DNA from 3 places in the Pseudomonas sp. NPDC085632 genome. Region 3 is predicted to be linked to each of the others. Evidence: riboswitches for the same ligand, from Rfam matches in the RefSeq annotation. Region 3 holds a riboswitch; each other region holds the start of a gene.
The links. A riboswitch is a leader RNA that binds a small molecule or an ion and turns the genes downstream of it on or off. The one in region 3 is predicted to bind cobalamin.
Positions count from the first base shown of each region.

Region 1 (9,574 bases), on a different contig from region 3:
TGGAAGGCACGGACCCGGCACCGTTACGCGGCGCTTCCGAACGCTACAACGCTGACGCTTTGCTGGCGGTACATGCCCGTGAAGAGGGCGGGCAGTGGCAGGCCAAGTGGCATTTGTGGCTGGGCGATCAGAAAGAGGCGGGCAGTGTGCAGGGCGCCGATCAGGCTGCGGTCGCTGACGCGGTAATGCTGGCAGTGGCTGAGCGTCTGGCGCCACGGTTTGTTGCCAAACCGGGCGCTTCGGGGCAACAGACTCTGGAAGTGCAGGGCATGACCCTTGAGCATTACGCGACGCTGTTGCGGTTACTCGAACCGTTTGGCGTGCGTCTGCAAAGTGTCGATGGCGATCGCATCGTTTATCGGGTCAATGGCAGCGCCGATCAAATGCGTGCGCAATTGTCGCTGGCGAAGTTGCAGGAGTTGCCGGCTGAAGCCCCGGTGCCGGTCGCAGCACCACAACCTGCGGTTGCGGGCGCAGCACCTGTCGTGGCTCCGGCCCCGACACTGGTAGCACCTTCGTTGCGGTTTCGCTGGTAAGTCTTTCCTTATATAGAAGCATCAGGAGTGGTACATGGCCGATACGCGGCGTTGGTTCTGGCTCGGTGGGGTAGTCCTGCTGTGCGCGTTTGTATGGTTGTTGCACCCGATCCTCACGCCGTTTCTGGTGGCGCTGTTGCTGGCTTATCTGTTCGATCCGCTGGTGGATCGCCTGGAAAAACTCGGGCTGTCGCGCACGTGGGGCGTAATCGCGGTATTTGCCTTGTTCACCCTGATCGTTACTGCGCTGATGCTTGTGTTGGTGCCGATGCTCGCCAAGCAGTTGCTGCGTTTGTACGAACTGGCGCCGCAAATGCTCGACTGGCTGCAACACACGGCGTTGCCTTGGGCGCAGGCGAAGCTGGGTCTGTCGGATGGTTTCTGGAAGTTCGACAAGGTCAAGGCGGCGATCAGCGAGCACATGGGCCAGACCACCGACATCGTCAGTGTGGTGCTGAGTCAGGCGACGGCGTCGAGTCTGGCGCTGATTGGCTGGCTGGCGAATCTGGTGCTGATCCCGGTGGTGAGTTTCTACCTGCTGCGGGACTGGGACGTGATGATGGCCAAGATCCGCAGCCTGCTGCCGCGTGATCGGGAAGAGACCATTGTATCGCTGGCCGGTGAATGTCATGAGGTACTGGGCGCGTTTGTTCGCGGTCAGTTGCTGGTGATGGTGGCGCTGGGCGTGATCTACGCAGCGGGCCTGATGATTGTCGGGCTGGAGCTGGGGCTATTGATCGGTCTGATCGCGGGCCTGGCAGCGATCGTGCCGTACATGGGGTTCGTGATTGGTATTGGCGCGGCACTGATTGCCGGGTTGTTCCAGTTCGGTGGTGATCTGTACCCGATGGTCGGGATTGTCGCGGTGTTCATGGTCGGTCAGGCGCTGGAAGGCATGGTGCTGACGCCGCTGTTGGTGGGCGACCGCATCGGTCTGCATCCGGTGGCAGTGATCTTCGCGATTCTGGCGGGCGGCGAGCTGTTCGGTTTCACCGGTGTGTTGCTGGCGTTGCCAGTGGCGGCGGTGATCATGGTGCTGGTGCGTCATGTGCACGACTTGTACAAGGATTCCGACATCTATAGTGGCGTGGACGAGCCGGAGTTGTAATGGGCAGGGCGGCCCGGCGAATAGCCGGGTTGGCCCGTGTCCTGCAGGCGTTGGCGCCAAAGAATCTGTCATAAAACCAGAGCATTAACGCAAACCTTTGATTTTGCTTGGACTCTGTCGCATTGTGCGCTCAGCTTCACGGGTATAAACTTCGCAAACTTTACACAGAGGCCACTAACGGTTCCTTGAGAACTGTTCAGTCAGCATGAAACCGATTCAGCTGCCCCTAGGTGTGCGTCTGCGTGACGACGCCACCTTCATCAACTACTACCCAGGCGCCAATGCCGCTGCACTCGGCTATGTCGAGCGTCTATGCGAAGCCGACGCCGGCTGGACAGAAAGTCTGATCTACCTGTGGGGTAAGCACGGCGTAGGGCGTACGCATCTGCTGCAGGCGGCGTGTCTGCGATTCGAGCAGATGGGGGAGCCGGCGGTGTACTTGCCGTTGGCCGAGTTGATGGATCGCGGTGTCGAAATCCTCGACAACCTCGAACAGTACGAACTGGTATGCCTGGACGACTTGCAGGTGATCGCCGGTAAGACTGACTGGGAAGAGGCGATGTTTCATCTGTTCAACCGTCTGCGTGACAGCGGTCGGCGCCTGCTGATCGCCGCCTCGACCTCTCCGCGTGAACTGCCGGTCAAACTGGCTGACTTGAAATCCCGCCTGACCCTGGCGCTGATTTTCCAGATGCGGCCGCTCTCCGATGAAGACAAATTGCGCGCCTTGCAATTGCGCGCCTCGCGTCGCGGTCTGCACCTGACCGATGAAGTCGGGCATTTTATTTTGACTCGCGGCACCCGCAGTATGAGTGCACTGTTCGACTTGCTTGAACAGCTCGATCAGGCCTCTTTGCAGGCGCAACGCAAGCTGACTATTCCCTTCCTCAAAGAAACCCTCGGCTGGTAGCCATCCCTTTGGTTCTGCGGCTTTCAGCATGTTTCGGCATATTTCAGGCGCCAGAAAATCCGCTTTCCTGCACGGTATGCAGGCCGCGTATCGATTCAAATGGGCTTAAGCGCTTAGATGTAAACGAGAAACCGAGAAGTCACAAAAAGATCGATTGAATTTGCAAATGAGGCTGATAGCGGGCATAGTCTCGGCTTCTTTACAACTATCAGCCACGGTCGTGCCCATGCTAAAGCGCTTCGCACCCCTCGTGCCTCTCGCACTCGTCACCCTGTTGTACGGTTGCGCTGCTCATTCTCCAGTTCAAGAGCAGCCTCAACAGGTTAAAAATTCTGCCACGGCTCAGTCTTCCGTTATTTACCAGGAAGAGCTGGACACCGAAAAAGAACTCAACGAATTCAATGGCAAGAAGCCCTACCAGCTTCCTGTTCTGGCCGACAGCATCCTCGAACGCGGCATGTCCCTGATCGGTACCCGTTACCGTTTCGGTGGTACCTCTGAAGCCGGTTTCGATTGCAGCGGTTTCATCGGCTATCTGTTCCGCGAAGAAGCTGGCATGAACCTGCCGCGCTCGACACGCGAAATGATCAACGTGGATGCACCACTGGTATCGCGCAGCAACCTTGAGCCGGGCGATCTGCTGTTCTTCGCCACCAATGGTCGTCGCGGTCGTGTCAGTCACGCCGGGATCTACCTCGGTGACAACCAGTTCATCCACTCCAGCAGTCGTCGCAGCGGCGGTGTTCGCATCGACAGCCTGGGTGACAGCTACTGGAGCAAGACTTTCATCGAAGCGAAACGTGCATTGGCCAACGCTCCGACGGTCGTTACCGCTCGCAAGTAATCCCCGTTGTCGCTGCGTTCGCGGCGACAATCAGGCTCCCGGCAACGGAGTAGACCTAGACTTTACAAGGTGAAGTTAAAGTCTTACTTGAAGTTTGCCGCGTAGCCGCTAGAATCCTGTATCTAGTTTGATGGCAAACCGCCTGCGTGCTCACGCAGGCGGTTTTGTTTTCTGTCCATCGGCAGAAAAAGCCGCAGCCAGATCAGGATGTTCTGCTTATGACGATGTCGGCCCGCCTCACGTTGATCTTCTTCGCAGCGCTGCTCAGCGCCTGCGCCAGTCGCACGCCGCCACCTGCGCCGGTGGTTCGCGCACCGGTTGTGTTCGGTCCCTCCGAAGCTTTTTCGCCCGCTGCTGAAGACGTGCTGTTTCGTGCGCTCGGCCTGGTCGGCACGCCTTATCGTTGGGGCGGGAACACGCCGGATTCGGGTTTTGATTGCAGCGGTCTGATCGGTTTTGTCTACCGCGACGCGGCGGGCATCTCGTTGCCACGTTCGACGCGCGAGATGATCGTCATGCAGGCGCCGAATGTCGGCAAGGAAGGTTTGCAAACCGGTGACCTGATTTTCTTCGCCACCAATGGCGGCTCGCAGGTCAGTCATGCGGGGATTTACGTTGGCGAAGGGCGCTTTGTGCATGCACCGGCCACGGGCGGGACGGTCAAGCTCGACAGCCTCTCGAAGGCGTATTGGCAGAAGGCTTATCTGAGTGCCAAGCGGGTGTTGCAGCCGGAGCATCTGGCGCATAACCCTTAATAAAGACAACGCAAAACCTAATGTGGGAGCGACGTTGCGACCGTCGCTCCCACATGTGTTATGTGTCAGGCGGTAAGTTATTTGGCAGAAGACACTCGCCACACTTTGTTGCCGACATCATCCGCCACCAGCAAGCCACCTTGCTGATCGATCACCACGCCCACCGGGCGACCCAGCGCATTTTCATCCTTGTCGAGGAACCCGGTCAGCACATCCACCGGTGTGCCACTGGGCTTGCCGCCGGTAAACGGGACAAAAATCACCTTGTAGCCACTGTGCGGCTTGCGGTTCCACGAGCCGTGCTGGCCGATGAAGGCACCTTCCTTGAACTGCGCCGGCAGGTTGTTGCCCGCTGCGAACGTCAGGCCCAATGATGCGGTGTGCGGGCCGACGGCGTAATCGGGAGCGATGGCCTTGGCCACCAGTTGCGGATTCTGCGGCGAAACGCGGACATCAATGTGCTGACCGTAGTAGCTGAACGGCCAGCCATAGAACGCGCCGTCCTTGACCGACGTGATGTAGTCCGGCACCAGATCGCTGCCAATCTCGTCGCGTTCGTTGACCGCCGTCCACAGTGCGCCACTGCTTGGCTCCCACGCCAGGCCATTGGGGTTGCGAATGCCTGAGGCGAAGATCCGATGATTACCGGTCGCCCGGTCAACTTCCCAGATCGCTGCGCGGCCTTCTTCCTTATCCAGACCATTTTCGCCAACGTTGCTGTTCGAGCCGACGGTGACGTACAACTTGCTGCCGTCCTTGCTGGCGATGACGTTTTTGGTCCAGTGGTGATTCAGCGTCCCACCGGGCAAATCGACAACCTTGATTGGCTGTGACTTGATTTCGGTGGCGCCCGGTTCGTAGTTAAAGCGCAGTAGGCGATCGGTGTCGGCCACATACAGATCATTGCCAACCAGCGTCATGCCGAACGGTGAATTGAGGTTCTGCAGGAACACCGTACGTGTCTCGGCCACGCCGTCATGATCGGCGTCACGCAGCAAGGTGATGCGATTCGGACTCGGCACGCCTGCGCCAGCCTTGCCCATGACCTTCTTCATCACCCAGCCGCGAATGCCACTGCTGTCATCCGGCTTCGGCGGGGCGTTGGTTTCCGCTACCAACACATCGCCATTGGGCAGCACATAGAGCCAGCGCGGATGATCGAGGCCTTCGGCGAATGCCGCGACCTGGGTGCCGGCCGCCGCTGTCGGTTTGCCGCCGTCGGGCCAGCCAACCGCCGGGGCGATGTTCACCGTCGGGATCAGGGTCTTGTTCGGTTCGGGCAGCTTCGGTGACGGGCCGGTGCCGTCGGAGACTTGCAGGCTGGAGGATTCACCGCAGGCGGCGAGCCCTCCGGCGAAGGCGATGACAAAAACGAGCTGGGGCTTGCGCATTGCTGATCTTCCCTATGAATGCATTCCTAATCATAGAGGAGGGCGCAAGCCCGATGGTTCAACTGCTCAGCCGCGCGCTTCCTTGAACAGCACGGCGATGCCCGGGTGATAATTGCCCGCCTCGCTGCGCAATTTGCGATAGGCATAGGGGAAATACCAGGCGACCGCGCAGGTGTGTTCCTTTTGCAGGTCGTCGACCATGTCCTGCAGCTCTTCGGGGCTGGCGCTGTGCTGGGCTTTTTGCGGTGCGACGAACAGGCAGCCAAGCTTGAGATCGCTGGCATAGCTGATGCGCTTGGCGTCGTTGGTGATGTCCAGCAGGGCTTGAGTCAGATTGAGGTTGGTAACCTTTGGCCAGCGCTGGGTGGCCTGGATGAAGGCGCGGTCTTCGGCGCCGGCGAGAAACAGATCGGCGCGGGCATTACGCTCGCCTTCTTCATTCTGTTTACGCGTGGCAGTGTCGTTCAGCGTGACCAGCTCGGCCATCCACGCCGCCGCTGTGAGCAATCCGAGATTGGCTTTCTCGTCATGCCAGTAAGGTGTGTCGCTGTCGCCGCGCACGGCGTTGTAACGGTCGATACAGTCAAACCAGCGTTCAAGCACCGGGCGCAGGAATTCCAGGCGCGGGTTGCTGATGATCATGCCTTGCATCGTCATCATCCTTTATTGTTGTGGTGGGCTTTTCGGGAAAAGCATGGCTCTTTGATATCATTTGTATGAGTGTGGCACAAGATTGGCGTCAGATAGTTGATCGACGGCAGTTATTCGCCCGATGGCTTCCTCTTCAATTGACGCTCCACCCCCAACCCTCTAACCTTCGCGGCTTGTTTCAGGTGCTCTGTGACCTGCGTCGACAGAGTGAAACAGGGAAGCCGGTGAGGGTTGTCTTCAAGCGAAGAGCCACCACGATCCCGGCGCTGCCCCCGCAACGGTAAATGAGTGAACACTGCGTCGAATGCCACTGCTCAAGCGGGAAGGCGCGCAGTCAGGCCAACGCCGCTCATGAGCCCGGAGACCGGCCTGATCCATCCAGCGGCATCACGGTGGGCGATGCCAGGCTTTTTGCCGTCTATTCTTGTGCCTGCCCGCCGTTATCCAGCCTCAACGGAGAGCTCCCCATGACTGATTCCCCCGAGCGCGACGAACGCCATCTGGCGCGTATGCAGCGCAAAAAAGCCGTGATTGACGAACGTATCGCCAACTCGCCTGACGAGTGCGGCCTGGTGCTGGTGCTGACCGGCAACGGTAAAGGCAAAAGCAGCTCGGCCTTCGGCATGCTCGCCCGCGCCATGGGCCACGGCATGCAGTGCGGCGTGGTGCAATTCATCAAGGGCCGCAACAGCACCGGCGAAGAATTGTTTTTCCGCCGCTTCCCCGAGCAAGTGCGTTTCCACGTGATGGGCGAAGGCTTTACCTGGGAAACCCAGGATCGTCAGCGCGACATCGCCGCCGCCGAAGCCGCGTGGGCGGTCTCTCGCGAGCTGTTGCGTGATCCTTCGATCGGTCTGGTGGTGCTCGACGAATTGAACATCGCCCTCAAGCACGGCTACCTCGATCTCGATCAAGTGCTCAGCGATTTGCAGGCGCGTCCGCCGATGCAGCACGTGATCGTCACCGGTCGTGCGGCCAAGCCGGAAATGATCGAAATGGGCGACACCGTGACTGAAATGGGCATGCTCAAACACGCCTTCCAGGCGGGCATCAAAGCGCAGAAAGGCGTCGAACTTTGAATCAACCACGTCACTGCCCGGCGGTGCTCATCGCCGCGCCGGCCTCCGGTCAGGGCAAGACCACCGTCACCGCCGCACTGGCCCGTTTGCATCGCAATCAGGGGCGCAAGGTGCGCGTGTTCAAATGCGGCCCGGACTTTCTCGACCCGATGATTCTTGAGCGTGCCAGCGGTGCGCCGGTGTATCAACTGGACATGTGGATGGTCGGCGAGCAGGAAAGTCGTCGTCTGTTGTGGGAAGCCGCCGCCGAGGCGGACCTGATTCTGATCGAAGGCGTGATGGGTCTGTTCGATGGCACGCCGTCCAGCGCCGATCTGGCGCGGCATTTCGGTGTTCCGGTGCTTGGCGTGATTGATGGGACGGCCATGGCGCAGACCTTTGGTGCGTTGGCGCTGGGTCTGGCGAAGTATCAACCGGACCTGCCGTTTGCCGGTGTGCTCGCCAATCGCGTCGGCACCTTGCGTCATGCGCAATTGCTCGAAGGCAGCCTCACGGAAGGTTTGCGTTGGTATGGCGCGTTGTCTCGCGAGACCGGTATCGAATTGCCGAGTCGCCATCTCGGTCTGGTCCAGGCCAGTGAATTGAATGACCTCGATGTACGTCTCGACGCCGCTGCCGACGCTCTCGCCAGCAGTTGCGAGGTAGCGCTGCCACCGGCGGTTGAGTTCGCCGCGCCTGACATCATCGCTGTCGAGCCGCTGCTGAAGGATGTGCGCATTGCCGTTGCGCGCGATGAAGCGTTTGCCTTCACCTATGGCGCGAGTCTCGATCTGCTGCGGGCGATGGGCGCCGAGCTGAGTTTCTTCTCGCCGATCCGCGATACCCAATTGCCTGAAGCGGATAGCCTGTATTTGCCCGGTGGTTATCCGGAATTGCACCACGTGGCGTTGTCGCAAAACACCGCGATGGTTGAGGCGATTCGTGCCCACCACGCGGCGGGTAAACCGCTGCTCGCTGAGTGCGGCGGCATGTTGTATCTGCTCCATTCTTTGACTGACGTCGAAGGCGCTCGCGCTGACCTGGTCGGGTTGCTCAAAGGCGATGCGGTGATGCAGAAGCGTCTGGCGGCGTTGGCGTTGCAAGCGGTGGATTTGCCGGAAGGTTCGTTGCGCGGCCACACTTATCACCACTCCCTGACCACCACCGAATTGACACCGATTGCCCGTGGCTTGAGCCCGAATGGCGGACGTGGCGCTGAAGCGGTTTATCGTGAGGGGCGGATGACGGCCTCTTATGTGCACTTCTATTTCCCGTCGAATCCTTTGGCTATCGCTGCACTATTCGCACCTGACCTTGAGGCCGCCATCGCTGGCAAGCCAGCTCCCACAGTGGGCGGTGAGCTTCCTGAAGCAATGCAATCCCCTGTGGGAGCGAGCTTGCTCGCGAAGAGGCCATGACCGACAACGCATTCTCCGAAACCGAGCGCCAAGCGGTCTACAAAGCCATCGCCGAACGCCGCGACATGCGCCACTTCACTGGCGGCACCGTCAAGCCGGAACTGCTGCGCCGATTACTGGAAGCCGCCCACCAGGCCCCAAGCGTCGGCCTGATGCAGCCGTGGCGTTTCATCCGCATCAGCGACCGGACCCTGCGCAGCCAGATCCAGAATCTGGTGGAAGAAGAACGCGTGCGCACCGCTGAAGCCCTCGGCGAGCGCAGCGACGAGTTCATGAAACTCAAGGTCGAAGGCATCAACGATTGCGCTGAAGTGCTGGTCGCCGCGCTGATGGATGATCGCGAAAAGCATATCTTCGGTCGCCGCACGCTGCCGGAAATGGACATGGCCTCGCTGTCCTGCGCTATCCAGAATTTGTGGCTGGCCTCGCGCGCCGAAGGTTTGGGCATGGGCTGGGTTTCGTTGTTCGAACCGCAAGCACTGGCCGATCTGTTGAGGTTGCCCGACGGCGCCAAGCCGCTGGCTGTTTTATGTCTGGGCCCGGTCAAGGAATTCTATCCGGCGCCGATGCTGGTACTCGAAGGGTGGGCGCAGGCGCGGCCGCTCAATGAGTTGCTGTATGAAAATTATTGGGGAGTGAGTCAATGAGTGTGGCGTTGTTGAGTGTCGCCGCAGTGGCGCTGGATGCGCTGTTGGGTGAACCGAAACGCTGGCATCCGCTGGTGGCGTTCGGCAATTTCGCCGGACGTATCGAGCAACGTTTCAACGCCGGTGGCCGGGGCTGGCGCAGCCATGGCGTCACCGCGTGGGTGATCGCGGTGCTGCCGCTGACCTTGCTCGCCACTGCATTTTCCTGGGCGCCGTATGTGGGCTGGGTCGTCGAAATTCTCGCGTTGTATTGCGC
Region 1 covers NZ_JBITSX010000049.1:15,501-25,074, forward strand. The annotation lists gene ACIF4X_RS23820 (DUF2066 domain-containing protein) at 1-536, shown strand, start outside; gene ACIF4X_RS23825 (AI-2E family transporter) at 571-1,644, shown strand; gene hda (DnaA regulatory inactivator Hda) at 1,850-2,554, shown strand; gene ACIF4X_RS23835 (C40 family peptidase) at 2,781-3,398, shown strand; gene ACIF4X_RS23840 (C40 family peptidase) at 3,617-4,153, shown strand; gene ACIF4X_RS23845 (PQQ-dependent sugar dehydrogenase) at 4,231-5,544, opposite strand; gene ACIF4X_RS23850 (hypothetical protein) at 5,611-6,195, opposite strand; cobalamin riboswitch at 6,359-6,583, shown strand; gene cobO (cob(I)yrinic acid a,c-diamide adenosyltransferase) at 6,663-7,274, shown strand; gene ACIF4X_RS23860 (cobyrinate a,c-diamide synthase) at 7,271-8,671, shown strand; gene bluB (5,6-dimethylbenzimidazole synthase) at 8,668-9,318, shown strand; gene cbiB (adenosylcobinamide-phosphate synthase CbiB) at 9,315-9,574, shown strand, end outside.
Region 1: another riboswitch for cobalamin. It lies ahead of cobO (cob(I)yrinic acid a,c-diamide adenosyltransferase); the one in region 3 lies ahead of ACIF4X_RS04215 (TonB-dependent receptor plug domain-containing protein).

Region 2 (9,574 bases), on a different contig from region 3:
CGCCACGAAGGATCAGGTAGTTTTCATCATTGCCATTGCTGGCCGAGACGCTGAGGTTATGGCTGCCGCTGATGATGGTCGGCGTATCGGTGGTGAAGTCAGTGACGACCGCTTTGGTGTGCACCAGCAGATTGCCCTTCTGACCTTTCATGTTCTCGCGCAACCAGCCTTCCAGCCCGGTATTGAGCAGTGCGGTGGCGGCGAACTCGGCGCTGCGGTCGGCGTGAAACCCGGTGATGCGGCTGGCGGTATTTTGCAGGCCATAACGCAAAATGTCGTCGTGGGGCTGGCCAAGTAACGCATTGAGAATCGCGTCCGGCAGCGAAAACGCCGTGACGAACAGCACGTCTTTTTTTGCCGCGCTGATGATGTTCTCGAACGCCTGCAGGTCAGCCCCGCCCGTACGCGGTGAAAACCCGACGAACAGCGGCTGCTGTGGGTTCATCGGGTTGTGCCCGGTGAGCCAGTCACGGGTGGCGCCGACATCATTCGGCTGCGCCCAGATATGCTCGAACGTTTGCAGATAACTGGCAGCAACCGATTCGTCGTCCAGCACATGCACCACGTTGGCCTGACGATAAACCCCGTTGGCGGTGAAGTTGGTGCTGCCACACAGAACGGCTTCAGGCTGATGCTCACCGCTGGCAGCGATGCGGCTCAGGACGATGAACTTGTCGTGAAAGATGTTATGGGTCACTCGCCCGCGCTTGCTCGCGGAAGGCAGCGCCGCCAGGCTCGCTTCGTTGGAGGTGGTGTCTTCGTCATCCGGCCGGGCGTGATACAGCACCCGCACGTTCACGCCCCGTGTGAACGCGGCGTTCACCGCATCGATGATCGCTTGTAACTGGTATTCGTAGATGGCAATGTCCAGCGCCCATTGGCCATCGACGGCGCGCTCGATAAAACCCAGCAAGCGCCCGAGCAAGCCGTTTTCCAGCCATTGCCGGGCCGCATCGGGCCAGGCTTCGATGGGCATGTTTTTGTTGGCACTGATCTGTGCGTCGAGGTCGGGAAACTTGCGCTGGAATGCCTGACTGGCAGCAACGGCTCGATTGAAATTCACGCTCTGGTTGCTCGGGTGACCGTCATCGGAGGTGATCGTCAGCTCGAGTGCTTCGCCTAACTGCACGGCATCGGCAGTACCGTAGGCCAGGTGCACGCGATAGTGGAGAGTCGTGCCCGGATTGACCGCGTAATCCGCCCAGCGAAACTTCTGCAGCGGCGCGGTATCGCTCGGTGTGGCGTGGAACTGGGGGAACGTGTGCGCCTTGCCAGGGAACGTCAGGCTGTTGAACAGGAACAACCAGGGTTTGGCGCCCTGCTGCTTTTCGATGGCGAAACCCAACAGGCCTTTGCGCCGGGATTCGGCCAGGTCCATGGCCAGCAGCACGCCGTTGGTGCCGGCGTAGGCTTTGACGCGGAAATCGTCTGCGGGATTGTTGACCAGTACGCGCATCGCTCACTCCTTGTGATTGGGCTGGGTGCAGCATAGAGCAGGGATGCAGGTGTTGGTGTTCCTGATCGGGTACCGAGTCGATGCCTGCTCGCGAAGACGGTCGAACAATCGCCGAAAAGCTCAGAGAGAAGTCAGCTCATCGATATGTCGATAGTCTGACCCCAACGCTGAAGCCAGATCCCGCGCCCGCCCCAACCGAATCGGCCCACGCTCGATATCGATCAACAAGCCCGGGCACGCCAGTGCCGGCAATCCTGACCACTGCTTCAAACGCCCATCCGTGACCACCAGCAATCGCTGCTGCTCGGCGGGAAAGCGCTTGCGCCGCAGCGCCAGCCAATGCTCGGCCTGCACCAGCGCCGCCAGCAACGGCGTGCCACCGCCCGCGCCCAACGCCTCCAGCCAGGTACGCAAACCGCTGGACGCCTTCAATCCTTGCACCTGCCATTTTGGCGCCGCGCCACTGGCCGTCAACAAAGCCAGGCGCGCACGCTGGCGGTAAGCGTCATCGAACAGTTGCGCGAGCAGGCCTTTGGCATCGCTCAAAGCGTGATGACGCCGCGTCGAGGCCGAGGCATCGACGATCACCAGCCACAGCTCATACGGCGAGCGTGTGCGCAGTTGAAACAACAGGTTTTCACGAATCCGAGGACGTCCGTTGAGCAACGTGCCCGGCCAATTCACTGTACCGCTGCGGGCCGTATGGCGCTTGCCCTGACGTCCGTTGGCCAGCCGTCCGGCGCGGGGCCTGGCATTCGCCCCCACCTCGGATCGGGGGCGAATGCCTAAGGCTTTTTTGGCCAGCTCGGCACTTCGCGGCGCGCGCCCGTGGCGAGCGCCGGCGCCGGCAGGTCGCCCCACTGGCCCTGCCCTTCACTTGGCGTGGCCTGCGACTCGACCGGCGACTGCGACGGTGGCTGCGGACTCGATGCCGGTTGCTCGCGACGCCGATGGCGCAGGGCAAACTCGGCCACGGCGTCGATGTCTTCTTCGCCAATCACCGCAGCCCCACGCCATGCCGCGTGAGCACGAGCGGCGCGTAACCAGACCAGATCGGCACGCAGGCCATCGACCCCGGCAGCAAAACAACGCTCGGTGATCTGCGCGAGTGCGGCATCGTCCAGTGCAATATTGGCCAAGGCAGCGCGAGCTTTTTCGCAGCGAGTACGTAGAGCGTGTTGCTCGGCTTCCCACTGTGCACAGAAGGCTTGCGGATCGCTGTCGAAATCCAGTCGCCGACGAATGATCTGTCCGCGTTCGGTCGGTGCCGTATGGCCGCTGAGGGCAACGTTCAAGCCGAAGCGGTCAAGCAACTGCGGGCGCAACTCGCCTTCTTCCGGGTTCATGGTGCCGATCAGCACGAACTTCGCCGAATGCCGATGGGAGATACCGTCACGCTCGATCAGGTTGGTGCCGCTGGCGGCAACGTCAAGCAGCAGATCCACCAGGTGATCCGGCAGCAGATTGACTTCATCGACGTAAAGCACGCCGCCGTCCGCCTTCGCCAGCACACCCGGCGAGAACTGCGCGCGCCCCTCGCTGAGGGCGGCGTCGAGGTCGAGGGTGCCAACCAGGCGTTCTTCAGTCGCCCCGAGCGGCAAGGTGACGAATTGACCGCTGGCGAGCAGGTCGGCCAAGCCACGGGCCAGGGTGGACTTGGCCATGCCTCGCGGGCCTTCGATCAGCACACCGCCGATTTTCGGGTCGATGGCGGTGAGGCACAGGGCGAGTTTCAAATCATCGGCGCCGACCACGGCGGAGAGCGGGAAATGCGGGGTGTCGGTCATTTGGGATTTCTCTGTCGTGGTCTTTGGTGTGCTTGATTGTTGTGGGGGGTCAGTAGGGGTGGCCCTCACCCTAGCCCTCTATCGGAGGGAGAGGGAACTGACCGAGTTGTTCTGGCGAGTTACGCCGACTTGATATATCGAGCCGAGCTCAAGTTTTGACAGCAACATAGATCGGCTCCCTCTCCCTCCGGGAGAGGGCTGGGGTGAGGGTAGCTTTTAACCGGCTACACATCTTCTTCTATGTCCAACAACAGATTCTCCAACGCCTCTTTATATGCCCCCGGCTCCTGCCACATCCCCCGCTGCTGTGCCTCGAGCATGCGCTCGGTCATATCCCGCAGCGCATGCGGATTATGCTCGCGGACAAACTCCCGAGTCGCCGGATCCAGCAGATAAGCATCGGTGAGCAACGCGTATTGATGATCATCGATCAACTGCGTCGTGGCATCAAACGCGAACAGATTATCAACCGTCGCCGCCAGTTCAAACGCGCCTTTATAGCCGTGACGTTTGACCCCGTCGATCCATTTCGGATTGGCCGCCCGTGAGCGAATCACCCGGTTGAGCTCTTCCTTTAACGTGCGAATCTTCGGCAGATCCGGCTGACTGTGATCGCCGTGATAACTGGCCGCCGCCTCGCCACGCAGGGTTTCCACGGCAGCAAGCATGCCGCCCTGGAACTGGTAATAGTCGTTGGAATCAAGCAAGTCGTGCTCGCGGTTATCCTGATTCTGCAGCACCGCTTGCACCTGGCTCAGGCGCTGCACGAACTGCTCACGCGCAGCAGTGCCCTCATCGGATCCGCCATAGGCGTAGGCGCCCCAGTTCAGATAGACCTCGGCAAGGTCGTCGCGGCTTTGCCACAAACGGCCATCGATCGCGCCCTGCACGCCTGCGCCATAGGCACCGGGTTTGGCGCCGAAGATCCGCCAACCGGCCTGACGCCGTGCGGTGTCCTCATCGACGCCCGACTGCAACAGTGCCTCGCGCTCGGCACGCACTTTGGCGGCCAACGGATTGAGATCGTCCGGTTCGTCCAGCGCTGCCACTGCCTGCACTGCCGCATCGAACAGGCGAATCAGATTGGCGAACGCATCGCGGAAAAATCCGGAAACCCGCAACGTGACATCGACGCGCGGGCGGTCGAGCAGGCTCAGCGGCAGAATCTCGAAATCGTCGACACGCTGACTGCCAGTGGCCCATACCGGGCGGACGCCCATCAGCGCCATGGCCTGAGCGATGTCGTCGCCGCCGGTGCGCATGGTCGCGGTGCCCCACACGGACAATCCGAGCTGGCGCAAGTGATCGCCGTGATCTTGCAGGTGACGCTCCAGAATCAATGTCGCTGACTGGAAACCAATGCGCCACGCGGTGGTGGTCGGCAAGTTGCGCACGTCGACCGAGTAGAAATTGCGGCCGGTGGGCAGGACGTCGAGGCGACCACGGCTCGGCGCTCCGCTCGGGCCGGCAGGGACGAAACGGCCGCTGAGGGCGTCGAGCAGGCCACGCATTTCGGCGGGGCCGCAGGCGTCCAGGCGTGGCGCGACGACGTCGCGCAGGGACTGGATGATCGCATTCACATCAGACCACCCCGATCCCTGTGGGAGCGAGCTTGCTCGCGAAAGCTGTGTGTCAGTGAATGAAGTGTTGGCTGATACGACGCCTTCGCGAGCAAGCTCGCTCCCACAGGGATCGTGCAGGGCTTGGGAAATCAGCTGTGTGGCGAACAGTTCGAGGCGTTCGCGGGTGTCGCCAGCAGTGCGCCAGACCTCGTCACTTTGCGATTGCAGTTCTGCGGGACGCGGGCCAGTCCATGGATCGGCCAACGCGCAATCGAGTGGATCGAACCCCAGCTCGAACCCTTTGGCCAGCGCGCGCAGCAGGCTCGATTGCGCGCCCTTCCCGTCTCCGCGTGGAATGCGCAGTAGCGCCAGCAACGTATCAATGCGCAAACGCCCGGTCGGTGACTCGCCAAAAATATGCAAGCCATCGCGAATCTGCGATTCCTTCAAATCACACAAATACGTATCGAGGCGCGGCAGCCAGATCGCCGCATCAGCGTCGCTGTCCATCCCTGCATCGAGTTGCAGTTCCCGGTCGATCTGCGTCTCACGCACCAGTTGCAGAATGTCACGCTGCAACTCGCGGGCGCGGCGTGGGTCGAGCAATTGCGCTTCGTAATACTCGTCGGCCAGCAGCTCCAGATTGCGCAGCGGGCCGTAGGTTTCGGCGCGGGTCAGCGGTGGCATCAGGTGGTCGATGATGACCGCTTGCGTGCGTCGTTTCGCTTGGGCGCCCTCGCCCGGATCGTTGACGATAAACGGGTAAATGTTCGGCAGCGGCCCGAGCAATGCGTCCGGCCAGCAATTCTCCGAAAGCCCGACGCCTTTGCCCGGCAGCCACTCAAGGTTGCCGTGCTTGCCGACGTGAATCACGCCGTGGGCGCCGTAGGTGTTACGCAGCCAGAAATAGAACGCCAGATACGCGTGGGGCGGCACCAGATCCGGGTCGTGATAGACCGCACTCGGGTCAACCTGATAACCGCGTGCCGGCTGGATGCCGACGAAGGTCAGACCGAAGCGAATGCCGGCAATCATCATGCGACCGTCGCGGCACATCGGATCGTTTTCTGGCGTTCCCCAACGCGCAATCACGGCGGTGCGATTGGCCTCGGGCAGCGCATTGAACATCGTCAGGTAAGCGTCCATCGCCAGGCTTTGCTGGCAGGGGCGCTGATCAATCGTGTCGAGGTCATTGCTGACGCCACCGAGCAATTGCTGGATCAACTCGGTGCCGCTATTGGGCAGCTCTGCCGTGACCGGATAACCCTCTGCCTGCAACGCGCGAAGAATATTCAACGCCGCTGCCGGCGTATCGAGACCGACGCCGTTGCCGATGCGTCCGTCGCGGGTCGGATAATTGGCGAGAACCAGCGCGATGCGTTTTTCGCCATTCGGCACCCGCGCCAGATCGATCCAGCGCCGCGCCAGTTCGGCGACAAAATCCATGCGTTCAGGCTGCGCGCGATAGCAGACCACATCGGACTGGCTGCGCTCACTGCGCCAGGCCAGATCCTTGAAGCTGATCGGCCGGCTGATGATGCGCCCGTCGAGTTCCGGCAAAGCAATGTGCATGGCCAGATCCCGCGGCCCCAGACCTTGCTCGCTGGCGCGCCAGCCGGGCTCGTTGTCCTGCGCGCAAATTGCCTGAATCACCGGAATATTGCGGCGAAACGGCCGCAGATGCGGCGCTTCGGGGCTGGACTGAGCGAATCCGGTGGTGTTGAGAATCACCCCCGCCTCGACTTCATCCAGCCAATCCTCGACCACCGTCAGGCAGCCGGGTTCTTTCAGACTGGCCACCGCGATCGGCAACGGATTAAGCCCAGCCTCCTGCAGGCGCTGGCAGAAAACATCAATAAAAGCTGTGTTCGCCGCCTGCAGATGCGAACGATAAAACAGCACCGCCGCGACCGGGTTTTCCGGCAGCCATTCGGCTTGCCAGTCACTCAGTGCGGCGGCGGTTTTATTGGCGTGGTAAATCGCCGTGCGCGGCAGGGACTGCGGCTCTTCCCAAGGGTAATCGCGGCCGAGCCAACGGCTGGCCAGACAGCGGAAGAAATCCAGCGCATTGCCCAAACCGCCCTGACGCAAAAACTGCCAGAGCCGGTCGCGCTCCTCGGCGCTGACGGTGCTCAAGTCGCTGAGCTCCGGGTCGGGCCGATCATCGCCCGGCACCAGAATCAACTGCACGCCACGCTCGGACAACTCGACCAGACGCTCAACGCCATAGCGCCAATAGGCAATGCCACCGTGCAACGAAATCAGAATCACTTTGGCGTGACGCAGCACTTCGTCGACGTACAAATCGACCGAGGCGTGATTCTGCACCTGCATCGGATTAGCCAGACGCAGGCTCGGGTAATCCTCGGGCAACTGCTGCGCGGCCTCGGCGAGCAGCGCCAGGCTGGAGTCGCCGCTGCACAGGATCACCAGCTCGGCGGGGGTTTGGCCAAGGTCGGCAATGTTGTCATCCGAGACGAAACCGCCGGGCTGGGTCCTGAGCAGGTGCATGGTTTAAACGCTGAGCGCAGCGCGCAGTTGCGCTTCGAGTTGCGCGGCGTCGAGTTCCTGACCGATCAACACCAGACGCGTGACGCGCGCGTCATCGGCGCCCCACTGACGGTCGAAATGCTTGTCGAAACGCGTGCCCACGCCTTGGATCAGCAAGCGCATTGGCTTGTTCGGGATCGCCGCGAAACCTTTGACACGGAGGATGCCATGCTTGACCACCAGTTGCGTCAGGGCGTCGAGCAGCAGGCTTTCGTCGGCTTGCGGCAGTTCGATGGAGATCGAATCGAAGGCGTCGTGATCGTGGTCGTCATCGCCTTCACCATGGTGGTGATCGTGATGGCTGTGGCGGCTGTCGATGTGTTCTTCGGAACCGGCGCCGAGGCCGATCAGCACGTCCAGCGGCAGACGACCATTGCTGGCTTCGATGATTTTCACCGCGGGTGGCAGCTCTTCGGCGACTTCAGCGCGCACGCGAGCCAGATCTTCCGGGCTGGTCTGGTCGGCCTTGTTGAGGATGACGAGGTCGGCGCTGGCCAGTTGGTCGGCGAACAGTTCGTGCAGCGGCGACTCGTGGTCGAGGTTCGGATCAAGTTTGCGCTGGGCATCAACCTGATCCGGGAACGCGGCGAAGGTGCCAGCGGCCACGGCTGGGCTGTCGACCACGGTAATTACCGCGTCAACGGTGCAGGCGCTACGGATTTCCGGCCACTGGAAGGCTTGCACCAGCGGTTTTGGCAGGGCCAGGCCCGAGGTTTCGATGAGGATGTGGTCGAGATCGCCGCGACGGGCGACCAGTTCGCGCATCACCGGGAAGAATTCTTCCTGAACGGTGCAGCACAGGCAGCCGTTGGCCAGCTCGTAAACCCGGCCGGTGGCTTCTTCTTCGGTGCAACCGATGGTGCATTGCTTGAGGATTTCACCGTCAATGCCCAGCTCGCCGAACTCGTTGACGATCACCGCGATGCGGCGGCCCTGAGCGTTGTCGAGCATGTGCCGCAGCAGCGTGGTTTTGCCCGAACCGAGGAAGCCGGTGACGATGGTGACGGGAAGTTTGGCCAGTGTTTTCATCGGTATGCCCTTTGGCAAGCGGCGGGCATACGGGACGAGAACCGGCAACGCGCGTGCGTGCCCGGAGAGTTCGCCACCGGATCACCCCGCCCGGTTGAATTGAGAATCTGTGACGAGGCAGGTCTCCTGGCTGACGGCGTTCAGGCGCGGGGCCTGGCGTTTGCTGCGCCTTCCCGCGGGCTCATCGATTGAGCTGGCAGTGGCGTGGCAGCGAACATCACCGTTCACAGTTGCGGGGGCAGCCGCGGCATTGACCGCGTTCCCTTCTTAGCTTCGGCAACGGCCGAAGAACCTCGAAGGCGCAAGGCTACGCATCGTCTAAGGGTGGGTCAATGGGCGTTGAGTTTTGGTTTTGGGGGCATATCCGTTGCTGCGGGTGCTGCCACTGGCGGTTTCGCTCTTACAGCGACTCACTTTTCCAAACGCCGAAAAGTAAGCAAAAGGCTTTGCCCCGGCGTACGGCACTTCGCTGAGGCTCAGTGTTCCCTCGCTACGGTGTCCATCCGGGGGCATCGCCTACGGTTTGCTTCGCTGCACCTCCTCTCGATGTGTTCGACTTCGTCGAACGGCGCTGCGCGCCTAACCCCCGGATGAACACCTTCACTCGGCCTGCCGAAGGGGCAAAAAAGCCAGATCAAAAGCCAGATCAAAAGCCCCTCACCCTAGCCCTCTCCCGGGGGGAGAGGGGACTGATCGCGGTGTTTGGGGGAGGTACGCCGACGTGCGATACCGCGTTGAACTCAGATTTTGAAAGGCCCAGAAATCGGCTCCCTCTCCCTCGGGAGAGGGCTGGGGTGAGGGGCGAATCCAACACAAAAATAACGCCGTACACCCGCTCCTCACCACTCAATAGGCCGAGTGTCAGCTCGCCTGCTTTTGATCTTGGAGCCCGTCGGCAGGCTGAGTGGAGGGATTGATCCGGGGGTGGGAGCGCAGCGACCGTTTGGCGAAGCCAAACACAGCGAGAGGAGGTGCAGCGAAGCAAACCGTAGGCGCTGCCCCCCGGATCGATCCCGGAGCGAAGGAACCCCGAGCCCCAGCGAGCGGGCCGAACGTCAGGGCACAGACCTTTTGGTTACTTTTGGGGCGTTTGCCAAAAGTGACCCGCCGTAAGGGCGGAACCATAACCAGCCACACCCGCAGCAACGGATCCACCCCAAAAAATTGACTAAAAACCCAACCCCATGCTC
Region 2 covers NZ_JBITSX010000021.1:76,009-85,582, reverse strand. The annotation lists gene ACIF4X_RS15615 (phospholipase D-like domain-containing protein) at 1-1,456, opposite strand, end outside; gene ACIF4X_RS15610 (VWA domain-containing protein) at 1,577-2,221, opposite strand; gene ACIF4X_RS15605 (ATP-binding protein) at 2,242-3,243, opposite strand; gene cobN (cobaltochelatase subunit CobN) at 3,468-7,316, opposite strand; gene cobW (cobalamin biosynthesis protein CobW) at 7,320-8,384, opposite strand; cobalamin riboswitch at 8,483-8,695, opposite strand.
Region 2: another riboswitch for cobalamin. It lies ahead of cobW (cobalamin biosynthesis protein CobW); the one in region 3 lies ahead of ACIF4X_RS04215 (TonB-dependent receptor plug domain-containing protein).

Region 3 (9,574 bases):
CTTGGCATCATGCTGTTCGGGCTGAAAAAGGTTGGCCCGCGTCTGCATTTCTTCGCGACCTGTGCGGTGGCGGCGGGGTCGCTGATGAGCGCGTTCTGGATCCTCTCGGCCAATTCCTGGATGCACACGCCGGCCGGCTATTCGATTGCCGCTGACGGGCGTTTCATTGCCGAGGATTGGTGGGCGATTATTTTCAATCCGTCCTTTCCCTATCGACTGGCGCACATGACGCTGGCTGCGATGCTCGGCACTGCGACTGTGCTGGCGGGCGCCGGCGCCTGGCAATTGTTGAAGGCGCCCGACAATCCCCGCGCACGCCTGCTGTTTTCCATGGCGCTCTGGGCAATCGTTGTATTGATACCCGTGCAGATCGTGGTCGGTGACCTGCATGGGCAGCACAGTTTGAAAGTCCAGCCACAGAAAGTCGCGGCCATCGAGGGCAGCTGGACACGCCCGCCACAAGGTGCGGGCGAACCCTTGCGTCTGTTCGCGTGGCCTGACATGACCGAGCGACGCAATCACTGGGAAGTCGCGATTCCACGTGTTGGCTCTTTGTATCTGAGTCACGATCTGAGTGGGACCATCAAGGCGCTGGATGAGTTCGCGCCGCAGGACATTCCGCCCGTGGCGCCGGTGTTCTTTGCGTTTCGTCTGATGGTCGGGTTGGGTCTGTTGATGCTGGGGCAAGGCTTGATCGGTCTGATCCTGCGGCGGCGAAGACGTTTCTACATCGCTCGCCGCTGGTTGTGGGGCAATGTGCTGATGGCGCCGGCCGGTTTTCTGGCCATGCTCAGCGGCTGGACGGTCACCGAAGTCGGGCGCCAACCCTATACGGTCTATGGTCTGTTGCGCACGGCCGACAGTCTGTCCCCGGTCTCGCGCGAGCAAGTGCTCGGTTCGACCCTGCTGATTCTGCTGTTCTACTTGCTGGTTTTCGGCATCGGGCTCTGGGTGTTGCTGCGCATCCTGCGCGAGCCTGCCCATGAGAATCAGCCCGGACCGCAGCCGACGCTGGCCGATGAAACGGGGCACGCAGGGGATCGCTCGCATGGACACTGACTGGATAACCCTGCTGTGCGCCGCCGCCCTCGGCTTCTCGGTGCTGAACTATGTGCTGCTCGACGGCACCGACCTCGGTGTCGGCGTGCTGATGGGGCTGACCCGTTGCCGCAACCAGCGCCGAGCCATGGCCGTGACGATTCTGCCGATCTGGGATGCCAACGAGACGTGGCTGGTGCTCGGCGGCGGCGGTCTGCTGGCGTTGTTCCCGCTGGCCTACGCGATTCTGCTGCCAGCACTCTACCTGCCGTTCATTGTGATGTTTCTGGCCTTGATGCTCAGGGCAATGGCACTGGAATTTCGCGATTATTCACCCAGCGAACGCATCAAGCGCTGGGTCGATGGCGCCTTGATGGGTGGCTCATTATTGACCGGCGCGCTGCAAGGTGTGGTGCTGGGCACATTGATGCAGGGCGTGCCGCATGAGAGCGGGCAATACGTCGGTGACGGCAGTGAATGGCTGCGGTGGTTTCCGTGGTTTTGCGGGCTGGTGCTCGTGCTGGGGTACACGTGGCTGGGCGCCTGTTGGCTGTACTGGCGAACGGTTGCCGAACTGCAACGGCGTTCCGCCCGGCAGGCACAGGCTCTGGCGGTGCTGACGGTATTGGCGTTGATTGCACTGGTCATCTGCAGCGCAACGTTGCACGAACAATATGCGCAACGATTGACTGACCCACGGGTGTGGGTCCCGACGGCAGCGCTACTCTGCGCATGCCTGCTGGTTTTCTTTTGCGGGTTCGCCGGGCGCTTTGATTTTCTCCCGTTGTTCGCGGCGCTGGGTGTCTTCGTGCTGGCCTTCGCGCTGATGCTGGTGGCGCTGTTTCCGCTGATCATTCCACCGGACCTGACCTTGAAGGCCGCAACGTCGAGCCCGAAAAGCCAGGTGTTCATGCTGATCGGATTTGCCGTGTTGATCCCGGTGACGCTGATCTACAACACGTTCGGCTTTCGGGTATTCAGCGGCAAGGTGCGCGTGAACGGCGATGACGGATCCCACTGATCCGATCTTGAAGAAATTATCTGAACTCGTTCTGAGGCGAGCCTTCCCAATGTGAAGCAGCAGCCATTCACTCATCAGTACGAGGACTTTGCCATGCGAGCCATGACCTACCACGGCGCCCACGACGTGCGAGTCGAAACAGTGCCTGACCCGAAACTCGAAGCCCCCGACGACGTTATTCTGCGCGTCACAGCAACGGCTATTTGCGGGTCGGACCTGCACCTGTATCGGGGCAAGATACCGACGGTCGAGCATGGCGATATCTTCGGCCATGAATTCATGGGCATTGTCGAGGAAACCGGGCCAGGTGTGACTGCTGTGCAGCGCGGTGACCGGGTAGTGATCCCGTTCGTGATCGCCTGCGGAGATTGTTTTTTCTGCCAGCAAGAACTCTACGCAGCGTGCGAAACCACCAACAGCGGTGCCGGTGCGGCCATGAACAAGAAGCGCATACCACCGCCGGCCGCGCTGTTCGGCTACAGCCGGATGTATGGCGGCATTCCCGGTGGCCAAGCGGAGTTGGTGCGGGTGCCCAAGGCCAATACCGGGCCTTTCATCGTCCCCGGCACGCTGTCGGACGAGAAAGTCCTGTTTCTGTCCGACATTCTGCCGACCGCGTGGCAAGCGGTGCTTAATGCGCAGATCGGCCAGGGATCGAGCGTGGCCATCTACGGCGCCGGACCGGTTGGATTGCTCAGTGCTGCCTGCGCGAAAATGCTTGGCGCTGAACGCATCTTCATGGTCGACCATCACCCGTATCGGCTGGAATACGCGCAGCGCACCTATGGCGTGATACCCATCAACTTCGATGACGACGATGACCCGGCCGATACCATCATTCGCCAGACCCCGGGCAGTCGAGGCGTCGATGCAGTGATCGATGCGGTGGGGTTCGAAGCCAAGGGCAGCACCACCGAGACGATACTGGCTACGCTGAAACTCGAAGGCAGCAGCGGTAAGGCTTTGCGTCAATGCATTGCGGCGGTGCGGCGCGGCGGCGTGGTCAGCGTGCCAGGCGTCTATGCCGGATTCATCCATGGCTTTTTGTTCGGCGATGCTTTCGACAAAGGCCTGACTTTCAAAATGGGTCAGACCCATGTGCAGCGCTACTTGCCGGAACTGCTGGGTTACATCGAAACCGGCGCATTGCAACCCGACGCGATCATCACCCACCGCCTGTCTCTTGAGCAGGCCGCCGAGGGTTACAAGATTTTCGACAAGAAAGAAGAAAACTGCCGCAAGGTCATTCTGACCCCCGGCAGCAGCGATGTGCCGCTGGCGCAAATGGAAGAGATGCCGCCGTTGGTGCCCGTCAGTTGATCAAGCCTGAACAGCGGGGCAGTGCCAACGGCAAGCCCCGCACCACAGCAAATGAATAGGGTTACGACGCTGACTGCTGACGGACATGCTTGGGCCCCGCCAACGCCCAGGCAATCAAGCCGAACAACGGCACAAACACGATCAGCACGATCCACACGCCTTTATTGCTCGATTTCCCCTCGCTCTTGCGCACCCGATTGATGGCCCAGAGTTCGATTAGCAGAAGAACTGCCGCCAGTACGATCCACACGGTTTCGATTTGCATTGGCTACCTCCTGATGGTCTGTTCGTTAGGTGGCGTGTGGCGCGGCGGGTTCATTTATTTTTCTTCAGGGCATTGAGCTGGCGAGCCAGTTCGAGGGCCACTCGACCACTGTTGAAGGTCGGCAGCAGGTGGGTGAAGGGGATGTCGATCATCCGGTTTTCGCGCACCGCGCGCAGTTGCGACAGCACCGGGTCGTGGCTCAGCAGATAGCGTTTGCGACTGGCGGGGGACCATTCGGCGTCGGCCAGCAGAATCACGTCGGGGTCGCTGGCCAGCAGTGTTTCGCGGTTGACGGTCACCCGATAAAGATTGATGTCGGCGAACACATTGCGCGCACCGGCGGCGGCCAGCAGCGGGGTGACAAACCCGCGCTGACCTTCGCTGTCGAGGCCTTTGACCTCGCTGTCGAGATAGAACACTGACAGCGGCTTGTCCGCACCAGCCAAGGCTCGGGCGCTGGCGAGGTCGGCATCCATGGCCTCGCTCAACTGTCGCGCCTGGGCCTGTTTGTGCAGCAGTTTGCCCAGAGTCAGCAAGTCATTGCGCACATGCGCGAAGTAATCCAGCGAGTGTCCGTTGCAGGCCGATTCCAATAGATACGAACCGACGCCATTGCGCGCCAGCCCCGAGCGCGAAGTCACACCATCGCCAAACGCCGTGGCAAACCCGCCGATCACCAGATCCGGCTTCGCAGCGTAAAGCACTTCGCTGGCCGGATACTGCCGGGCGATCACCGGAACGCCGAAATACTCGGATGGTCGCTGTCCAGCAGCGTTGTCATCCAGGTAAGCCACGCCGACCAATGCAGGCCCCGCGCCGAGCGCCAGGACGATATCGGCGGCATGCTGATTGAGCGCGACGATGCGTGAAGGCTTCACGGCGTTCCATTGTTCGCTGCAATTGCGATAACTTTCGGCGAGTACGGGCAGTGAGCAGAGCAGGGCGCCAAGCGCCACCAGGATCGATCTCATGTCCGCGCCTTGATCAGCAAATCCGCAACAACTTCACCGCCGACCAGATGCCCCTCGACCAGCCGCCGCACCTCATCATTGCTGTGCACGCCATACCAGCAGCGCTCCGGATACACCGTGACAATCGGCCCCAGATTGCACGGAAACTGGCAGTGCGTACGCGTCAGCAAGACGCCGCCCGGCGTTTCGATGCGATCGTGCGCGAGCAAGTGCCGACGCAGGGTTTTCCATAACTGCAAGGCGCCGCGCTGGGTGCAGCGCGGGCCGGTGCAGAGGAACACATGGCGCGCGTGCTCGGGCACATGTGACCAGTCTGGGTGGCTGTCGACGCCGTCGATGGTTGTGATCTCACTCATCAGAAGCGGTACGTGTAGCGCACTTCAGAGGTGAACGGCCGGCCGAGGTTGTCAACGTTGCTAGAGCGGCTGGTGATGTAATCGCGGTCGAAGAGGTTTTCCACCAGCAGGCTCACGCGGTGCTGGTGGGCGTTGTCGAGGTAGCGATAAGCGTCGGCGTCGACCACTGAATAATTGCCGTACTCGACTTGCTTCGAACTTTTAATGTCGCGGATATAGCGGATCGCACCGCCAACGCCCCACAGGCGATTTTCCGATTCATATCCGACCCGTGACCGGGCGAAGAAACTCGGGATGTCGTTGATCGTCACACCTGTACGCGACTCGGTGAGGTTGCGGGTCATGTCCGCTTGCAAACTCCATTGATCGTTGAGCGCCAGTTTGGCGTCGGCTTCGAAACCGCGCATCTGGATCGTGCCTTCGCCGTTGACCCACTGAATGTCATCGAGGGTGATCAGGTCGTCGATCTTGCGTTTGAACAGGGTCACGCTGGCGCTGAATTCGCGGTCGAGCAGAAAGCCTTTGTAGTCGACACCCAGCTCCGCGTTGCGACTTTTTTCCGGTTTCAGGTTGCGGTTGCCGATCTCGTCGCCCGGTTCGTTGACGAACAGTTGCTCGGCGTTCGGCAGTTTGTAGGCGCTGCCGTATTGGCCGCGCACCGACCAGTTGTCGTTGAGGTCATACAGCGACGTGAGCATGCCGACCGTGGCACTGTCGCCACCGCCCATGGCCTCATGACGCACGCCGATGCTCGGGTGCCAGTCGGGCAGGGCGTCGATCTGCGGGCGCAGTTGCGTGTAGAGCGCGTGAGCTTCGGCCTTGTCGTTGTCGATGATCAGCACGTCGTCCTGGCCCTTGAACCACTGGTTGTCGCTTCCGAACACCAGCACATGGCCGCCGGGCAATTCAGCCTTGCCTTCGGCCTGCACGCCCCAGTCGGTGAAGCCCCAATAGTCGTTGTGGTTGATGACTTTGGTTCCGCCGCCCTCGACGTTGTTGACGCGGGTGTAGCGCGTGTCCCAGTCGTTGATATGGCCTTTGACGAAGTAGCTCAGGCGCTCGTTGACGGTCTGCTCGAAGGTCGCCGTGGCGATCTGCTGCACGCGGTCGTTGGTGGTGTTGTGGTTGTCGACCGGGCGGGCGAAGTCGAGGTTGGCGTCGGCGTATTGGTAGAACAGCTCTAGCCTCGCGTCATCGCCAAACGACTGAATCGCCTTGCCGCCGAAGGTGGTGACTTCGTAGGCGCGGTTTTTCCCTGAATCGTTTTTCATGTCGCGGTTGCGATACGGCTGATAGCCGTCGGATACGTTGTGGCTGACATACGCCAGCAGACCGAGATCGCCGAATCCATTAGTGAAGATATTTTCGACCCGCGCATCTTCGGTGGTGCCGCCGAAGCTGTCGACGCCCAGGTTGACCTCGCCAGAGGCTTTGCGCGACTGCGGGCTGCGGGTGACGATGTTGATCACGCCAGACACAGCCTGAGTACCGAACAACAGGCTTTGCCCGCCCTTGAGCACTTCGATGCGTTCAATGGCGTTGGCCGGCAGCGTGTCCAGATAGAGGCCGCCGTACAGACGATTGTTCAGGCGCACGCCGTCGAGCAGGATCAGCGTATCGTCGTTGCGCCCACCGAGCAGCGAATAAGTGCCGTAGTCGAACGGTCCGTTTTTCGGTGCTACATACAGACCGGGGATGAACATTTGCATCACGCGGCTGACATCGGCGCTGGGGCCGGCGCGCTCGATCTGCTCGCGGGTAACGATCTCGACCTTGCTGCCGAACTTCGCCATATCAGCGACGGTGGTGGACTCCACCGACGGTGCAGAAACGATTTGTTGATTGAGTTCCAGTGGCGCGTCATCGGCCAGCAGCAGCGGGCTGAACAGGCAGCCGAACAGAAGGGTTGGAGCAGAAGTGTTGAAAGGTCGAATCATTGTCTTCTCGAAAAGGATCTTCGCAGAAGAGCATGCAGGAGAAGGCATCGCGCACAGCCAATACCGGCCCATGCCCGCCCACCGCAGGATTTTGCCAAACAGCAATTCAGGCCGGTCTCCGGGCTCGCGCGTATCGAGGCTTTCACCTTCCCATGGTCGTGCGGCCACAGTGGTGTATCGAAAGCATCACGCGCATACCGTTGCGGGGGCAGCACCGGACTGGTTCGAAAAGAACGTACCGGTTTCCCGTTTCACCCCATGCACGGCGGCATGGGACACCTGAAACTGGGCGGCATCTGAACATTCGGATGACCGTTCGTCAACTTGCATGCGTGCGTACTCCTCTAACCACTGTGGGAGCGAGCTTGCTCGCGAAGGCGTAGTGTCAATCAACAATGATGTAACTGACCCGGCCTCTTCGCGTGCAAGCTCGCTCCCACAGGATCTCTGCTCTGCATTAAAAACAGGTCGAGGTCGCACTTGGTCGTTTGATAGGTGAAGGTTTAAAGTTCACTTCAAGTTCAATTACGGCTCAGGTCAATCATGAAAATCGGCGAACTGGCAAAAATCAGCGGTCTGGCGCCTTCGCGCATCCGCTTCTATGAGGCGAGCGGCCTGATCAAATCAGTTGGGCGCAAGGCCAACGGTTATCGCGACTATGCCCCGGAAACCGAGTGGATCCTGCAGATCATCACCGGTGCGCAGTCAGCGGGGTTTTCGCTCGAGGAAATCCGCCAGTTACTGCCGGTGAACGCGCAGGACTGGCAGCACGAAGAAATGCTGGTCGGGCTTAAACGCAAGGTCGAGGAAATCGAAATCCTCCAGCAACGCTTGGCGCATAACAAGGCGCAGCTGTTGCGGGTCATTCACGGCATCGAGAGCAAACCCGCCGACGTCGGCTGTGCCGACAACGCGCAGTTGCTGATCAACCAGATGCGCGAGGAGAAGGCCGCTACGGCCAAATAATCACAGTTGATAAAAAGGCCTTGACCTTAAAGCTGGCTTTAATCTTATGGTTGTCCCACGCCCAATCGAGGACTCCTCATGAACGTGTTCGACAGCCTGACACTCCCCAACGGTTCAACACTCAAGAACCGCATCGCCAAAGCCGCCATGGAAGAAAACATGGCCGACGCCGATCAGGCACCTTCGCAAGAACTGATGCGCCTGTATCAAGCCTGGGCCGATGGCGGTGCCGGGCTGTTGATCACTGGCAACGTCATGGTCGATGGCCGCGCGATGACCGGGCCGGGCGGCGTGGTGCTGCAGGACGATCAGCAACTGGCCAGGTTCAAGCGCTGGGCACAGATTGGCCGATCGGGCGGTGCGCAATTCTGGCTGCAGATCAACCATCCGGGCCGACAGATGCAGGCCAATCTCGGGCAGAAAACCTGGGCGCCATCAGCGGTGCCGCTGAACATGGGCAGCCTGTCCAAACACTTCGCCACGCCCCACGCGATGACCGCCAGCGTGATCGCAGAGGTCGTCCAGCGTTTCGCCCGCAGCGCACAGCTTGGCGAGCAGGCCGGCTTCACCGGTGTGGAAATCCACGCCGCCCATGGCTATCTGTTAAGTCAGTTTCTGTCGCCGCTGACCAATCAGCGTACGGACGAGTGGGGCGGTGCGCTGGAGAACCGCGCGCGGCTGTTGCTGGACATCGTCAAGGCTGTGCGGGCGCTGGTTTCTGCTGAGTTTGCGGTGGCGGTGAAACTCAATTCCGCCGACTTTCAGCGCGGCGGCTTCAGCGCCGATGACGCACGACAAGTCGTCGAATGGCTCAACGATCTGGGTGTGGATCTGGTCGAGTTGTCCGGCGGCAGCTACGAAGCCCCGGCCATGCAGGGCGAAGCACGGGACGGCCGCACCTTGGCGCGCGAGGCGTACTTCGTCGAGTTCGCCCAGGACCTGCAGAAAGTCGCGCGGATGCCGCTGATGGTCACGGGCGGCGTGCGTCGTCGGCCCATTGCGGAAATGGTCGTTAACAGTGGCGTGGACATGGTCGGCATCGGCACGGCACTGGCCATCGATCCGAACCTGCCGCGTGACTGGCTGCTGGGCAAGGACAGCGCCCCGGAACTGCCGCCGATCACCTGGAAGAACAAGGCCATGGCGTCGCTGGCCAACATGGCCGTGGTCAAGTTCCAGTTGCGCAAACTCAGTCAGGCGAAAACACCCGATCCGCACGTGTCACCGCTGCGCGCGCTGATCATGCAACAAATCGGCAACGCCTTGCGTACCCGCCAGTACCGCAAGTGGGTGGCGAGCAACTGATCTGAATGGCTTGCTGACGTTCGGCCCTATATCCTGCACGCCTGTGTGATGGAACGACTTAGGGAAGAATTGCATGCCGTTCAGGGTGATGGTGGTCGGTGGTTACGGAAATTTCGGCAGTATCGTCTGCCGGCATCTGGCGTTGATGCCGGACATCGGCCTGGTGCTTTCGGGCCGTGATCCGCGCAAGTTGCAGCGCAAAGTCGATGAGCTGAACAGCCAATCGGGCAACGTCTGCGAAGGCTGGTGCGGCGATGCCATGGGCAGCGAGTTCAAAGCCGCATTGCGCGCGCTGGACATTCAGTTGGTCGTGCATACCGGCGGGCCGTTTCAAGGGCAATCCTATGCTGTTGCACAGAGCTGCATCGACGCCGGCGTGAACTACTGCGACCTGG
Region 3 covers NZ_JBITSX010000003.1:147,749-157,322, reverse strand. The annotation lists gene ACIF4X_RS04245 (cytochrome ubiquinol oxidase subunit I) at 1-1,059, shown strand, start outside; gene cydB (cytochrome d ubiquinol oxidase subunit II) at 1,049-2,059, shown strand; gene ACIF4X_RS04235 (zinc-dependent alcohol dehydrogenase) at 2,153-3,379, shown strand; gene ACIF4X_RS04230 (PLD nuclease N-terminal domain-containing protein) at 3,441-3,644, opposite strand; gene ACIF4X_RS04225 (ABC transporter substrate-binding protein) at 3,695-4,615, opposite strand; gene ACIF4X_RS04220 ((2Fe-2S) ferredoxin domain-containing protein) at 4,612-4,971, opposite strand; gene ACIF4X_RS04215 (TonB-dependent receptor plug domain-containing protein) at 4,971-6,908, opposite strand; cobalamin riboswitch at 7,000-7,206, opposite strand; gene ACIF4X_RS04210 (MerR family transcriptional regulator) at 7,452-7,874, shown strand; gene ACIF4X_RS04205 (NADH:flavin oxidoreductase/NADH oxidase family protein) at 7,953-9,179, shown strand; gene ACIF4X_RS04200 (saccharopine dehydrogenase family protein) at 9,253-9,574, shown strand, end outside.